2 regions of the Streptomyces sp. CRN 30 genome follow, and region 1 is predicted to be linked to the other one. Evidence: riboswitches for the same ligand, from Rfam matches in the RefSeq annotation. Region 1 holds a riboswitch; the other holds the start of a gene.

What was found. Region 1 has a riboswitch for cyclic di-AMP ahead of UW392_RS43740 (M23 family metallopeptidase). Riboswitches for the same ligand answer to the same signal wherever they lie in the genome.
Positions count from the first base shown of each region.
Region 2: linked by a shared signal. The riboswitch ahead of UW392_RS38965 (M23 family metallopeptidase) and the one ahead of UW392_RS43740 (M23 family metallopeptidase) in region 1 are both predicted to bind cyclic di-AMP.

Region 1 covers NZ_JAVRHI010000400.1:10,097-17,926, forward strand. Annotated here, with positions in the region: gene UW392_RS43725 (GNAT family N-acetyltransferase) at 1-2,269, opposite strand, end outside; gene UW392_RS43730 (HPr family phosphocarrier protein) at 2,443-2,733, shown strand; gene UW392_RS43735 (GntR family transcriptional regulator) at 2,907-3,605, opposite strand; gene UW392_RS43740 (M23 family metallopeptidase) at 3,807-4,571, opposite strand; cyclic di-AMP (ydaO/yuaA leader) riboswitch at 4,584-4,747, opposite strand; gene UW392_RS43745 (pitrilysin family protein) at 4,939-6,327, opposite strand; gene UW392_RS43750 (pitrilysin family protein) at 6,324-7,700, opposite strand.
Region 2 covers NZ_JAVRHI010000368.1:7,755-15,584, reverse strand. Annotated here, with positions in the region: gene UW392_RS38985 (hypothetical protein) at 1-199, opposite strand, end outside; gene UW392_RS38980 (GNAT family N-acetyltransferase) at 516-3,350, opposite strand; gene UW392_RS38975 (HPr family phosphocarrier protein) at 3,494-3,775, shown strand; gene UW392_RS38970 (GntR family transcriptional regulator) at 3,997-4,689, opposite strand; gene UW392_RS38965 (M23 family metallopeptidase) at 5,110-5,886, opposite strand; cyclic di-AMP (ydaO/yuaA leader) riboswitch at 5,899-6,065, opposite strand; gene UW392_RS38960 (pitrilysin family protein) at 6,292-7,680, opposite strand; gene UW392_RS38955 (pitrilysin family protein) at 7,677-7,830, opposite strand, start outside.

The sequences.
Region 1 (7,830 bases):
CGGTGGCCTTCAGGGCGACGGGCCAGCCGAGGGTACGGGCGGCGGCGACGGCCTCGTCGGGGGTGGGGGCGGGCAGCGCGCGGTGGACGCGGACGCCGTAGTGGCCGAGCAGCTCGCAGGTGTCCCGGGGGCCGAGGGTGAGGCTCTCCCCGCGCGCGAGGAGGCCGCCGATGAGGTCGGCGGCGCCCTTCTCGTCGACGTCGTCGTACTCCGGCACCTTGCCCGGTTCGGCGGTGTCGTGCCGCCACCGGGCGTAGGCGACGGCGTGCGCGAGCGCGCGGACGGCGCGTTCGGCGGCGGGGTAGGCGGGGATGAGGTGGGTGCCGTCGGGCGGGGTGCCGACGGGGGCCGGGGCGTCGGCCGGAGCGGGCAGGGCGTCGGCGAGGGCGGTCGGCGGTGCCGTGCTGGTCGCCGCCGAGAGGGCTTCCGCGAGGCCGCCCAGTTCGACGTGAACGACGAGGACGGGCTTGGCGGGAGCCGCCGCGGCGGCCGACCGGAGGGCCTCGGCGAGTGCGGCGTCTCCCGCCGCCCCCTCGCCGACGGCCGGTATCGCCGTCACCACCACGGCGTCGCAGTCGTCGTCGGCCAGGGCGCGGGCGAGCGCCGCGCGGAAGTCCGCCGGGGAGGCCGCCGTGGTCAGGTCCCGCGGCGGCAGCGGGCGCAGGCCCTCGGAGAGACACGCGTCGTGGGTCAGCAGGCCGAGCGACTCGGAGTTGCCGAGGATCGCCACGCGTCCCCCGGCGGGCAGCGGCTGCCGGGCGAGCAGCAGGCCCGCGTCGACCAGTTCGGTGATCGTGTCGACGCGGATCACCCCGGCCTGCCGCAGCAGGGCGGAGACCGTGGCGTGCGGCAGCCGGGTGGCGCGTACGGGGTGGCCCTGCGGTGCCGTGCCGCCGTGCCGGGCGCCCTGGACGACGACCAGCGGTTTGACGGCCGCCGTACGGCGCGCGAGGCGGGTGAACTTGCGGGGGTTGCCGATGGACTCCAGGTACATGAGCACGACGTCGGTGCCGGGGTCGTCGTACCAGTACTGCATGACGTCGTTGCCGGAGACGTCGGCCCGGTTGCCGGAGGAGACGAACGTCGAGACGCCGGTCACGCCGGTGACGCCGCCGCCGCGCCGGTGCAGCCGGGAGAGCAGGGCGATGCCGATCGCGCCGGACTGGGCGAACAGACCGATCCGGCCGGGGCGCGGCATCTCGGGGGCGAGGGAGGCGTTGAGCCGCACGGCGGGCGAGGTGTTGACGACCCCGAAGGCGTTGGGCCCGATGATCCGCATGCCGTACGCGCGCGCATGCCGCACGAGGGCGCGCTGGCGTTCGCGTCCCTCGGGACCGCTCTCGGCGTACCCGGCGGAGATCACGACCAGGCCCCGCACCCCGTGCCGGCCGCACTCGGTGACGACCTCGTCGACCTGCCCGGCGGGGACGGCGACGACCGCGAGGTCCACGGGGCCGTCGATCTCCTGGACGGAGCGGTGGGCGGGTACGCCGTCCACTTCCTCGCGCTCCTTGTCGAAGGCCCGGTTCACGGCGTACAGCCGGCCGGTGAAGCCGGCGTCCCGGATGTTGCCGAGGACAGCCCGGCCGACGCCGCCGGGGGTGCGGCCGACGCCGATGACGGCGACCGAGCCGGGGGTGAGCAGCCGCTGCACGGAGCGGCCCTCGGCGCGCTGTTCGCGCGCGTACTGCACGGCGAGCGAGCGGCCGGTGGGCGCGAGGCCGAACTCCAGGCGGACGACGCCGTCCTCGAAGCTGCGCTTCTGGGTGTACCCGGCGTCCGTGAACACCTTGATCATCTTGGTGTTGGCGGGGAGCACCTCGGCGGCGAAGCGGCGGATGCCGCGCTCCCGGGCGACCGCGGCGATGTGTTCGAGGAGCGCGGAGGCGACGCCGCGGCCCTGGTGGGCGTCCTGGACGAGGAAGGCGACCTCGGCCTCGTCGGCCGGGGCGTGCGCGGGGGTGCCGTCGGCGCCGATCCGGTCGTAGCGCACGGTGGCGATGAACTCGCCGCCCACCGTGGCCGCGAGGCCGACCCGGTCCACGAAGTCGTGGTGGGTGAAGCGGTGGACGTCCTTGGCGGACAGCCGGGGGTAGGGCGCGAAGAAGCGGTAGTACTTGGACTCGTCCGAGACCTGCTCGTAGAAGCTGACCAGGCGCTCGGCGTCGTCGGCGGTGATGGGACGCACGCGCGCGGTGCCGCCGTCGCGCAGCACCACGTCGGCCTCCCAGTGGGCGGGGTACTCGTGCCGGTCCGACGCGGTCTCCATGGGGCCCAGCGTACGGCTCGCGTCCGCGTGCGGCGCGGGGCAGTCTGGGGCAGTCCCCGGGGACCGTCGGGCCGCCGCCCGGCGAGCGACCGGGTCGCCGGGGTGCCCGGGGGCACACCGTACGGTATGGAAAACTGGTCTAGACAACCTGAACAGCTGAAGGGCAGCAACACATGGCTGAGCGCCGCGTCAACGTCGGCTGGGCCGAGGGCCTCCACGCCCGCCCCGCCTCCATCTTCGTCCGGGCCGCCACGGCCACCGGCGTCCCGGTGACGATCGCAAAGGCCGGCGGCGACCCTGTCACTCCCGTCAACGCGGCCTCCATGCTGGCCGTGCTGGGCCTGGGCGCCCAGGGCGGCGAGGAGATCATCCTCGCCTCGGAGGCCGAGGGCGCGGACGCGGCCCTGGACCGGCTGGCGAAGCTGGTCGCCGAGGGGCTGGGGGAGCTTCCGGAGACCGTCTGAGCCACGGGCGTACGACGGCGGAGCCGTGCCGGTCCCTTTCCGGGGGCGGTACGGCTTCTTCTTTTCCCCGCACCGCACCGTGCGCGGGAATTGTTCCGGCGCCCGCGAGAACAATAAAAGGGCAGCAGAAAATGACCCCGTCGAATTGCTTCTCTTTGTATACGGCGGCCGTGTTAATGCCGGAGGCTCGGCATGTTTACGGGACGTTGCGAGTTCCTCACACGCTCCGCGCGTTCCGCCCCCGGGGCCAGCCGCAGGCGGTGCGAGGCCGTCGACCGCTCGGTGTGCAGCGCGGTGAGCGACCGGGCGCGCTCGCTGTCGCCGCGGGCCACCGCGTCCACGATCGCGCCGTGCTCCGCCCAGGACTCCACCGGGCCGGCCGGCGGCGCCTCCACCGTGTACATCCAGGCGATGCGGTGCCGCAGCTGGGTCAGGGCCGAGGTCAGCGCGGGGCTCCCCGCGGCCTGCGCGAGCGTCTCGTGGAACCAGCCGCCCAGCGAGCGCAGGTCGTCGCTGTTGCCCCGCCTGGCCCGCTCCTGCCCCAGGCGCACCAGGCCCCGCAGCACCTTCAGATGGGCCTCGGTGCGGCGCTGCGCGGCGCGGGCGGCGCCGAGGGGCTCCAGCAGCAGCCGCATCTCCAGCAGATCGGCGGCCTCCTGCTCCGTCGGTTCCGCGACGCACGCGCCGGCGTGCCGCCGGGTCACCACGAAGCCCTCGGCCTCCAGGGTCCGCAGGGCCTCGCGCACGGGGACGCGGGAGACGCCGTAGCGGCGCGCGAGCAGTTCCTCGGTGAGCCGGCTGCCGCGCTCGTAGACACCGGCGACGATGTCGTCCCGGATCGCCGTGCACACCGAGTGCGCCGGAATACGCATGACCGACCTCCGCCTTAGCCGCTGTTAATCCCCGTGAAACGTCGACGATTGACGCGTGTTCAGTGATGCTATTCCAATGTGCCGCACTTTCCGATGGCGGGTCGGATTGCTTGGCTGTTTTTGGTCACCTACGGGCCACAAGCGGGTCACATGCGGAAAGCCCCGGCTCGCGAGCCGGGGCTTTCGGGAGGTCGTGCGCCGTCAGACGGAGACGCCGTGGGAGCGGAGGTAGGCCACGGGGTCGATGTCCGAGCCGTACTCCGCGGTGGTGCGCGCCTCGAAGTGCAGGTGCGCCCCGGTGACGTTGCCGGTCGCGCCGGAGAGGGCGATCCGCTGGCCGGGGGTGACCGTCTGGCCCACGGAGACGCCGATGGACGACAGGTGGCCGTACTGCGTGTACGTACCGTCGTGCATCTTGATCACGACCTGGTTGCCGTACGCGCCACCCCAGCCGGCCTCGACGACGGTGCCGGCGCCGACCGCGTGCACGGTGGTGCCGGAGGCGGCGTGGAAGTCGATGCCGGTGTGCGAGCCGGAGGACCACAGGCCGCTGCTGGCCCGGTACGAGGTGGAGACGTAGGAGCCGCTGCTGGGCGCCACGAACGTGTTGAGGCGCTTGCGCTCGGCAGCGCGGGCGGCGCGCTCCTTGTCCTCGCGGGCCTGCTCGGCGGCCTCGGCGGCCCGCTCGCGGGCGGCTTCCTCGGCCTTGCGCTCGGCGGCGGCCTCCTCGGCGGCCAGCCGCTGGGCGGTGGCCTGCGCGTCGATCTGCTCGGCCACGGAGTCGCCGAGGGTGACGACCGGGGTGAGGCCGGTGTCCTCGGGCGACGGGGTGGCGGCCAGCGCCGGAGCGGCGAGGGTGCCGATGACGCCGGTGGTGGTGAGGGTCGCGACACCCGCCGCGCGGACGGTGGTGCGGTGAACCCGGCCGGGACGACGGTGCTTCCCGGTGGCGCGCGTGAACGCCATGTAGTGGCTGGTCCTTTCCTTCCCTCTCGCCTACCGGGTTAGCTGACGGGTTCGGAGCAGGAAGGTCTCCTACGGACCCCCTCGCTCACGCGCGGGCGTCCGATTCACCCCAGGGACTTGGATGGGTCCCCGGCTCCCCTGGCTCGCGCCGTACGGGGACTCGGCGATGACTGTCCGGTGCCGCGGGTGCGGCGCACTGCCTGACGGACAGCCCGGACGAAGCTAAGCGGGAGCGCTCCCCGTTCCCAAACGGATCATCGTTTTTGAGGCGTATCCCACAGGGCGAACAGGCAACCTCTCCCCCAATCCGGGCATAAGGCGGCCCCGGTGACACATCGGTCACCGGGGCCGTCACGCGCGCGTGGCGCTACTCGGCGGCGACGACGGTGACTTCACCGATGCCGAGTGCCTCCACGGGCTCCTTGATCTGCGCCGCGTCACCGACGAGCACGGTCACCAGGCGGTCCACCGGGAAGGCGTTGACGACCGCGGCGGTGGCCTCCACCGTGCCGGTGTCGGCGAGCCGCCGGTACAGCGTCGCCTGGTAGTCGTCGGGCAGGTGCTGCTCGACCTGGTCGGCCAGCGTGCCCGCGACGGCCGCCGCGGTCTCGTACTTCAGCGGCGCCACGCCCACCAGGTTCTGCACGGCGACGTCGCGCTCGGCGTCGGTGAGACCGCCCTCGGCGAGCGTGCGCAGCACCTTCCACAGGTCGTCCAGGGCGGGACCGGTGTTCGGGGTGTCCACCGAGCCGCTGATGGCGAGCATCGCGGCACCGGTGCCGTCGGGCGCGGAGCGCAGCACCTGGCCGAAGGCCCGGACGCCGTAGGTGTAGCCCTTCTCCTCGCGCAGGACGCGGTCCAGACGGGAGGTCAGGGTGCCGCCGAGGCAGTACGTGCCGAGCACCTGAGCGGGCCACGCGCTGTCGTGCCGGTCGGGTCCGGTGCGGCCGATCAGCAGCTGCGTCTGCACGGAGCCGGGGCGGTCCACGATGACGACGCGGCCGGTGTCGTCGGAGGTCACCGGGGGCACGGGGCGCGGCTCGGCGGCCGACCCCGTCCAGGAGCCGAGCGTGTCGTCGAGGAGCGCGTCGAGGTCCGTGCCGGTGAGGTCGCCGACGACCACGGCGGTGGCCGTGGCGGGCCGTACGTGCTTCTCGTAGAAGGCGCGCACGGCCGCGGAGTCGATGCCGGAGACGGTCTCCTCGCTGCCCTGGCGCGGGCGCGACATGCGGGAGTCCGCCGGGAACAGCTCCTTGGAGAGTTCCTTGGCGGCCCGGCGCGAGGGGTTGGCCATCTCGTGCGGGATCTCGTCGAGGCGGTTGCGTACCAGGCGCTCGATCTCGCTGTCCGCGAAGGCGGGGGCCCGCAGCGCGTCGGCGACCAGGCCGAGCGCCTTGGCCAGGCGGGAGACGGGCACTTCGAGACTGACCCGTACGCCGGGGTGGTCGGCGTGGGCGTCCAGGGTGGCGCCGCAGCGCTCCAGTTCGGCGGCGAACTCCTCCGCGGAGTGCTTGTCGGTGCCCTCGGAGAAGGCCCGCGCCATGATGGTGGCGACGCCGTCGAGGCCGGCCGGTTCGGCCTCCAGGGGGGCCTGGAGGAAGACCTCCACGGCGACGACCTGCTGGCCGGGGCGGTCGCAGCGCAGCACCGTCAGGCCGTTGCCGAGCGTGCCGCGCTCGGGGGCGGGGAAGGCCCAGGGCTTGGCGTCGCCCGCCTGCGGCCGGGGGTGGAACTCCATGGTGGCGAGCTCGGTCACTGGGCCGCCTCCTCACTGGCTTCGGTGGCTTCGCTGTCTTCGGTGGCTTCGGTGGCTTCGACGGCTCCGGGGGCGGTGGGCTCGTAGACGAGCACCGCGCGGTTGTCGGGGCGCAGGCGGGCCTTGGCGACCTCCTGGACCTCCTCGGCGGTCACCTCCAGCACGCGGCCGACCGCCGTCAGGGCCAGCTGCGGGTCACCGAACAGGACGGCGTACCGGCAGAGTTCGTCGGCGCGGCCGGCGACCGTGCCGAGCCGGTCCAGCCACTCGCGCTCCAGCTGGGCCTGGGCGCGCTCCATCTCCTCGGCGGTGGGGCCCTCCTCGGCGAACCGGGCCAGCTCCTCGTCGATGGCGGCCTCGATGACCGGCACCTCGACGTCACCGGAGGTCTTCACGTCCAGCCAGCCCAGCGACGGGGCGCCGGCGAGCCGCAGCAGACCGAACCCGGCCGCGACGGCCGTACGGTCGCGCCGCACCAGCCGGTTGTAGAGGCGGGAGGACTCGCCGCCGCCGAGGACGGTGAGGGCCAGGTCGGCCGCGTCGGCCTCGCGCGTGCCGTCGTGCGGCAGGCGGTAGGCGGCCATCAGCGCCCGCGCGGGGACCTCTTCCTCGATGACCTCGCGCAGCTGGGAGCCCATCACCTCGAGCAGCGAGCCGTCCCGGGGGGCGGGCTTGCCGTCGTGCGAGGCGATCGAGCCGAAGTACTTCTCGACCCAGGCCAGCGTCTGCTCCGGGTCGATGTCGCCGACCACCGACAGCACCGCGTTGTTCGGCGCGTAGTAGGTGCGGAAGAACGCGCGGGCGTCCTCCAGGGTGGCGGCGTCCAGGTCGGCCATGGAGCCGATCGGGGTGTGGTGGTAGGGGTGGCCCTCCGGGTAGGCGAGGGCGGTGAGCCGCTCGAACGCCGTGCCGTAGGGGACGTTGTCGTAGCGCTGGCGGCGCTCGTTCTTGACGACGTCCCGCTGGTTCTCCATCGACTCCTCGTCGAGGGCGGAGAGCAGCGAGCCCATGCGGTCGGCCTCCAGCCAGAGGGCGAGCTCCAGCTGGTGGGTGGGCATGGTCTCGAAGTAGTTGGTGCGCTCGAAACTGGTGGTGCCGTTGAGGGAGCCACCGGCGCCCTGCACCAGTTCGAAGTGGCCGTTGCCCTTGACCTGGGCGGAGCCCTGGAACATCAGGTGCTCGAAGAGGTGGGCCAGTCCGGTACGCCCCTCGACCTCGTGGCGGGAGCCGACGTCGTACCAGAGGCACACCGCTGCGACCGGGGTCAGGTGGTCCTCGGAGAGCACCACGCGCAGGCCGTTGGCCAGGCGGTGCTCGGTCGCTGTCAGGCCGCCGGAGCCTGCCTCGGCTGTGGCCGTGTGACCCATGGGCATGTACGTCCCTTCGATCGCGGAAACTGTGGACGGAGACCGTGGACGGAATCACCGGCCCCCACCGCATCACTGGTCGGAACTGCGGAATTCCTACCGATCCTGCCACTGTATGCAAGCGCGCGGACCGCCG
Region 2 (7,830 bases), on a different contig from region 1:
GCCAGGGCATGGACACACTGCCGGTGGCCGTCTTCCCGGCCTTCACTGTGCGTGTGGCCCATCTCATGTCCACGAAGTCGGGTCCGCTGAAGCTGAACCTGATCTTGTACTCGACCGCAGCGGGCCCGGGGTTGCGGATCGAGTAATCCGCGCTGAACATCAACTCGCCCTCGCGCAGCTCAGTGCCGTACTCGGTCACCTCAACCTCCTTCTCGGAAGATGCGGAGGAGTCGAGCGAGCTGTCTATGCAGCCAGCTAACGCGGCAAGGAGGAGAAGGACGCCAGGACCAACGGTATGTAAGCGCATGAACACGCAGGCTAGAGGTGAGCACCGATCCTGTACATGAGGACGAGAAGCGTCCGGTCAAACGCGCGATGCCTCACGGGCCACGACCCCGTCGCTTGACGGCTTGGATGCCTGAGGTGTCTACGGGGGCGCACTGACTGCGAGGCACCGCTCAGTACGCGGGATACGCATCGGTACGCGGGGAGCGCCCCCGTACCCCGCGGGCACCTCAGTACACCGGGAGCGTCCGCGGGCCGAGGTCGTCGCGGGCGGGCGGGCGCGACAGCCGTACGGTGGCGCCGAGGACGCTCAGGCCCCGGGTGGCGACCACGACCGGTTCCAGGGCGACCGCGACGACCTCGGGGTGGTCGTCGACCAGCCGTGACACCCGCAGCAGCAGCTCCTCGAGGGCGCCGGTGTCGACGGGGTCGGAGCCCCGCCAGCCGAACAGGAGCGGTGCCGTCCGGATCGACCGGACCAGGGAGGCCGCGTCCCGGTCGGCGACCGGTACCAGGCGGTGCGCGACGTCGCCGAGCAGCTGCGAGGCGGCCCCCGCGAGCCCGAAGGACAGCACCGCTCCCGCCGCCGGGTCGATGACGGCCCGTACGACCGTGTCGACACCGCGCGGGGCCATGGCCTGCACGACGGGGCGCAGCTCCGCGGGCGCACCGAAGAGGTCGGTCAGTTCGCAGTAGGCCCGCCGCAGTTGCTCCTCGTCGGCCAGGTCCAGCCGTACGCCGCCCAGGTCGGCGCGGTGGCGCAGGTGGGGGGCGGTGGCCTTGAGGGCGACGGGGAAGCCGACGGCGCGCGCCGCGAGCACGGCCTCGTCGGGGGTGGGGGCGGGCCGGGCCTCGCGCACCTCGATCCCGTACCGGGCGAGCAGCTCGCGGGTCTGCGCGGCGCCCAGGGTCTGCCCTTCGCCCCGCTCGAGCAGCGTGTCGATCTGCGCGGCGGCGCCCTTCTCGTCGATGTCGTCGTACGCGGGGACCTTGCCCGGTTCGGCCGCCTCGCGGCGCCACTGGGCGTACCGGACGGCTTCGGCGAGGGCGCGGACGGCGCGCTCGGCGGCGGGGTAGGCCGGTATGCGCCGGGTGTCCTCGGAGGGCGGGACGTCGTCGGGGGGCGGGGTGTCCGCCGCGCGCGTGGGTGCCGGTCGCGCGTCGGGCGGGGGCGGGTCGGTGCGCGGGACGGCGCCGGCCGTCCTGGACACGACGGAGAGAGCGTCGGCCAGCCCGCCGATCTCGACGTGGACCACGAGGACCGGCTTGGCCGGGGCCGCGGCGGCGGCCGAGCGGAGAGCCTCGGCGAGGTCCTCGTCGGTGGCCGGGGCCTCCCCCACCCGCGGGATGGCCGTCACGACGACGGCGTCGCACGCGTCGTCGGCGAGCACGCGCGCGAGGGCCGTGTGGAAGTCCGCCGCGGAGGCGGCCGTGGTCAGGTCCAGCGGCGGCAGCGGCCGCAGCCCCTCGGCGAGGCACGCGTCGTACGTCAGCAGGCCCAGCGACTCAGAGTTGCCGAGGATCGCCACGCGCGGGCCGGCGGGCAGCGGCTGGCGGGCCAGCAGCAGGCCCGCGTCGACCAGCTCGGTGATCGTGTCGACCCGGATCACCCCGGCCTGCCGCAGCAGCGCGGAGACGGTGGCGTGCGGCAGCCGCGTGGCCCGTACGGCGTGACCGGTGGGCGCCGCTCCGCCGTGCCGCGCCCCCTGGACCACGACCAGCGGCTTGACGGCGGCCGTACGACGGGCGAGGCGGGTGAACTTGCGCGGGTTGCCGATCGACTCCAGGTACATCAGGGCGACGTCGGTGTCCGGGTCGTCGTACCAGTACTGCAGGACGTCGTTGCCGGAGACGTCGGCGCGGTTGCCGGAGGAGACGAAGGTGGAGACGCCCGTGACCCCGGTCACTCCCCCGCCGCGCCGGTGCAGCCGCGAGAGCAGGGCGATGCCGATGGCACCGGACTGGGCGAACAGCCCGATGCGCCCGTGGCGCGGCGTCTCGGGAGCGAGCGAAGCGTTGAGCCGGACCTCCGGGGAGGTGTTGATGATCCCGAAGGCGTTGGGCCCGATGACGCGCATCCCGTAGGTGCGGGCGCGCCGCACCAGTTCGCGCTGGCGCTCGCGCCCCTCGGGGCCGCTCTCGGCGTACCCGGCGGAGATCACCACGAGCCCCTGCACCCCGTGCGCCCCGCACTCGGCGACGACGGCGGGGACCTGCTCCGCGGGGACGGCGACGACCGCGAGGTCGACCGGCTCGGTGATCGCGCCGACGGAGCGGTACACGGGGACGCCGTCGAGCTCCGCCTCGTCCCCCACGGTCCGGTTCACCGCGTACAGGCGCCCGGTGAACCCCGCCCCGCGGAGGTTGGCGAGGACGCTGCGGCCCACTCCCCCGGGCGCGCGGCCCGCGCCGATGACGGCGACCGAGCCCGGCGCGAGGAGCCGCTGCACCGAGCGCGCCTCGGCGCGCTGCTCCCGCGCGCGCTGCACGGCGAGGGAGCGGTCGGTGGGCGCCAGGCCGAACTCGAGGCGGACGACGCCGTCCTCGAAGCTGCGCTTCTGCTGGTACCCGGCGTCCGTGAACACCTTGATCATCTTGGTGTTGGCGGGCAGCACCTCGGCGGAGAAACGGCGGACCCCCCGCTCCCGGGCGACCGCGCCGATGTGCTCCAGGAGGGCCGAGGCGACGCCCCTGCCCTGGTGGGCGTCCTGCACCAGGAAGGCCACCTCCGCCTCGTCGGCGGGCGCGGAGGACGGCAGGCCGTCGGCGTCGACGCGGTCGTAGCGTACGGTGGCGATGAACTCGCCGCCCACCGTGGCGGCGAGTCCCACCCGGTCAACGAAGTCGTGGTGGGTGAAGCGGTGCACGTCCTTGGCGGACAGGCGTGGGTACGGCGCGAAGAAGCGGTAGTACTTCGACTCGTCCGAGACCTGCTCGTAGAAGCTGACGAGACGCTCGGCGTCATCGACGGTGATGGGCCTGACGCGCGCGGTGCCGCCGTCGCGCAGCACCACGTCGGCCTCCCAGTGAGCGGGGTACTCGTGCCGGTCCGGCGAGGTCTGCATGGTTCCCCAGCGTACGGCTCGCCCCCGACAGCGGGGCGAGGCAGCCTGGGGACCGGAACCGGATCGGGGTCAGGCCGTGGGCCGCGTCCGGGACCGCTTCGTCGATGGGTCAAAGACACCGCAACACCGAAGGGCATCAACACATGGCTGAGCGCCGCGTCAACGTCGGCTGGGCCGAGGGCCTCCACGCCCGTCCCGCCTCCCTCTTCGTCCGGGCCGCCACGGCCTCCGGAGTCCCCGTGACGATCGCCAAGGCCGGCGGCAACCCCGTCAACGCGGCCTCCATGCTGGCGGTCCTCGGCCTCGGCGCCAAGGGCGGCGAGGAGGTCGTCCTCGCCTCCGACGCCGAGGGCGCGGACGCCGCGCTGGACCGGCTGGCCAAGCTGGTCTCCGAGGGGCTCGACGAGCTCCCCGAGACCGTCTGAGCCGCGCCGGGGTGACGCCGTAGCCGTCACCGACGCATACGCATACGTGAAGGGCTCGTCCGATTCGCCGGGCGGGCCCTTCACATTACCTTCCGGCGGGTGGCGCATTCCGCCGCTGGCCGACGGTGCAATTCCTCTCCGCGCGCAGCTCTATATCCTCTGCGCAGGCAGCGGAAAAAGCCCCCCGGAAATTACACTGCACTTTGTATACGGCTTCCGTGTTAATGCCGCGCGCTCGACATGTTTACGTGGTGTTGCGAAGTCCTCACACGGTCGGCGCGGTCCCCGTGGGGGAAGCGCAGCCGGTGCGTGTCGGCCGCCCGCTCCTGGTGCAGGGCCGTGATCGCCCGCGCCCGGTCGCCGTCCCCGCGCGCGACGGCGTCGACGATGCCGCCGTGCTCGGCCCAGGACCGCACCGGATCGGCGGGCGCCTCCACCGTGTACATCCAGGCGATCTTGTGCCGCAACTGGGCGAGGGTCGAGGTCAGCGCGGGGCTGCCGGACGCCTGGGCGAGCGTCTCGTGGAACCAGCCGCCCAAGGAGCGCAGGTCCTCGCTGTGGCCCCGGCGCGCCCGCTCCTGCCCCAGTCTGACCAGGCCGCGCAGCACCTTGAGGTGTGCCTCGGTGCGGCGCTGGGCGGCCCGTGCGGCGCCCAGCGGCTCCAGCAGCGTGCGCATCTCCAGCACGTCGGCGGCCTCCTGCTCGGTCGGCTCCGCGACACACGCGCCCGCGTGCCGGCGGGTGACCACGAAGCCCTCCGCCTCCAGGGTGCGCAGGGCCTCGCGCACGGGGACGCGCGAGACGCCGTAGCGGCGGGCCAGCACTTCCTCGGTGAGTCTGCTGCCGCGCTCGTGGACCCCCGCGACGATGTCATCACGGATCGCCGTGCATACCGAGTGCGCCGGAATACGCATGACCGGACCTCCGCCTTAATACCCGTGATGCGCCGCCGATTGACGCGTGTTCCCGCGACTCTATTGCAGGGCACCGGAATTTCCGACGCCGGGCCGGAATCCATGGATATTTTTTGGACAGCGGACGTGTCACAACGGACATGTCATCACGACATGCCGCAACGGACGCGGCGCACTGACCCCTCACCACGGAACGCCTCACCACGGAACGCCTCACCACAGGGCGCGTCACCACGGAGCGCGCCACCGCGGACGGCGAAAGCCCCGGCTCGGGGGAGAGCCGGGGCTTCCTGGGGCTTCTGGGCCTTCGGGCGCGGGGCGGGGTGTCCGCCGCCGGGGGCTCGCTCTCCGGTCCAGGGGGCGCCGCCCCATGGGTCGTCGCCTGAGGGACTGTCGCCGCAGGATGAACGTCTCAGGGGGTCAGACGTTCACGCCGTGCGCGCGCAGATAGGCGACGGGGTCGATGTCGGTGCCGTACTCGGCCGTCGTACGGACCTCGAAGTGCAGGTGCGCACCGGTGACGTTGCCGGTCGCCCCGGAGACGGCGATCTGCTGGCCCGGGACGACCGCCTGGCCGACGGACACACCGATGGACGACAGGTGGCCGTACTGGGTGTACGTGCCGTCGTTCATCCGGAGCACGATCTGGTAGCCGTACGAGCCGCCCCAGCCCGCCTCCACGACGGTGCCGGAGCCGACCGCCTGGACGGCCGTGCCGGAGGCGGCGTGGAAGTCGACGCCGGTGTGGCTGCCGGAGGACCAGACGGCGCCACCGCTCTTGTAGCCGGTCGAGACGTACGAGCCGGCGATCGGGGAGACATAGGTGCTCAGACGCTTGCGCTCGGCCTCGCGGGCGGCGCGCTCCTCGGCCTCGCGGTCCTCCTCGGCCTTCACCGAGGCGAGCTGCACCGCCAGCGCCTCGGCCTCCTCGCGGGCCCGCTTCTGCGCGGCGGCCGCCTCGGCTGCCTGCCGCTGGGCGGCGGCCTGGGCGCCGACCTGCTCGGCCATCGAGTCGCCGATGCTGAGGGCCAGGGTGAGGCCGGTCTGCTCGGCGGAGGGGTCCGCGGCGAGCGCGGGAGAGGCCAGGGTCCCGATGACGCCGGTGGTGGTGAGCGCGGCGACACCCACGGTGCGCGTGGTGGCCTGCTTCACCCGGCTGGGACGACGGTGCTTCCCGGTGGCGCAGCTGAACGCCATGAAGTGGCTGGTCCTTTCCTTCCCTCTCGCCTACCGGGTTAGCTGACGGGTTCGGAGCAGGAAGGTCTCCTACGAGCTCCCTCCACCAGGTGGAGAGCGCCCGATTCACCCCAGGGGACTTCGGTTGGGTCCCCGGCTCCCCTGGCTCGCGCCATGCGGGGACTCGGCGATGACTGTCCGGCGCCGCGGGTGCGGCATGGTGCCTGACGAACAGCCGGACCGACGCTAAGGGTCCCGTCTTTCGAACAACAAACGAAAGACAGGTTTTGTAGCGTACGCCACAGGGCAGACAGCCCAACTCGGCCCCAATACGGGCAAAGCGGGACCCTGGTGGTTCTTCAGCCACCAGGGTCCCGCTGTCGGCGCCAGGCCGGCGGCTTCCGTCCGCCCGGCCCCGCCCGGCCCCTACTCCGCCCGGACGACGGTCACTTCGCCGATGCCGAGGGCGCCCACGGGCTCCTCGATCTGTGCCGCGTCGCCGACCAGGACGGTCACCAGCCGGTCCCCGGGGAAGGCGTTCACGGCGGCGGCGGTGGCCTCCACCGTGCCCGTCTCGGCCAACTGCCGGTACAGCGTCGCCTGGTAGTCGTCGGGCAGGTGCTGCTCGACCTGGTCGGCCAGCGTGCCCGCGACGGCCGCCGCCGTCTCGTACTTCAGGGGCGCGACCCCGACGAGGTTCTGCACCGCGACGTCGCGCTCGGCGTCCGTCAGGCCGCCCTCGGCGAGGGTGCGCAGCACGGTCCACAGGTCCGCCAGCGCGGGACCGGTGTTGGGCGTGTCGACGGAACCGCTGATGGCGAGCAGCGAGGCCCCGGTGCCGTCGGGCGCGGAGCGCAGCACCTGGCCGAACGCCCGCACACCGTAGGTGTAACCCTTCTCCTCGCGCAGCACGCGGTCGAGGCGCGAGGTGAGGGTGCCGCCGAGGCAGTAGGTGCCGAGCACCTGGGCGGGCCACACCCGGTCGTGCCGGTCCGGGCCGACGCGGCCGATGAGCAGCTGCGTCTGGACGGCGCCGGGGCGGTCCACGATGACGACGCGGCCGGTGTCGTCGGCGGTCACCGGCTCCACGGGCCGCGGCTCGGCCGAGGAGCCGGTCCAGGCGCCCAGGGTGTCGCCGAGCAGCCCGTCGAGGTCCACGTCGGTGAGGTCGCCGACGACGACCGCGGTGGCCGTGGCCGGGCGGACGTGCTTCTCGTAGAAGGCGCGCACGGCCGCCGAGTCGATGGCCGCGACGGTGTCCTCGGTGCCCTGGCGCGGGCGCGACATGCGCGAGGAGGCCGGGAACAGCTGCCTGGAGAGCTCCTTGGCGGCGCGGCGGGCCGGGTTGGCCAGCTCGTGCGGGATCTCGTCGAGCCGGTTGCGCACCAGCCGTTCGACCTCGCCGTCGTCGAACGCGGGCGCCCTGAGGGCGTCGGCGAGCAGGCCGAGCGCCTTGGGCAGCCGGGAGACGGGCACCTCGAGGCTGATGCGGACGCCGGAGTGGTCGGCGTGCGCGTCGAGGGTGGCGCCGCAGCGCTCCAGCTCGGCGGCGAACTCCTCGGCGGAGTGCTTGTCGGTGCCCTCGGTGAAGGCGCGCGCCATGATCGTGGCGACGCCGTCGAGGCCCGTCGGCTCGGCGTCCAGGGGCGCGTCGAGCAGCACCTCCACGGCGACGACCTGCTGGCCGGGGCGGTGGCAGCGCAGCACGGTCAGCCCGTTGTCCAGGGTGCCGCGCTCGGGGGCCGGGAACGCCCAGGGCCGGGCCTCGCCGGCCCGGGGCTGCGGGTGGAAGTCCATGGTGGCGAGTTCGGTCACTTCGCCGGCTCCTCGTTCTCGTCGGTGGCTACGGCGGTGGCGGCGGCCTCGGGATCCTCCGCGGCCTCCTCGGCGGCGACCGGCTCGTACACGAGCACCGCGCGGTTGTCGGGCCGCAGGCGGGCCTTGGCGATCTCCCGCACTTCCTCG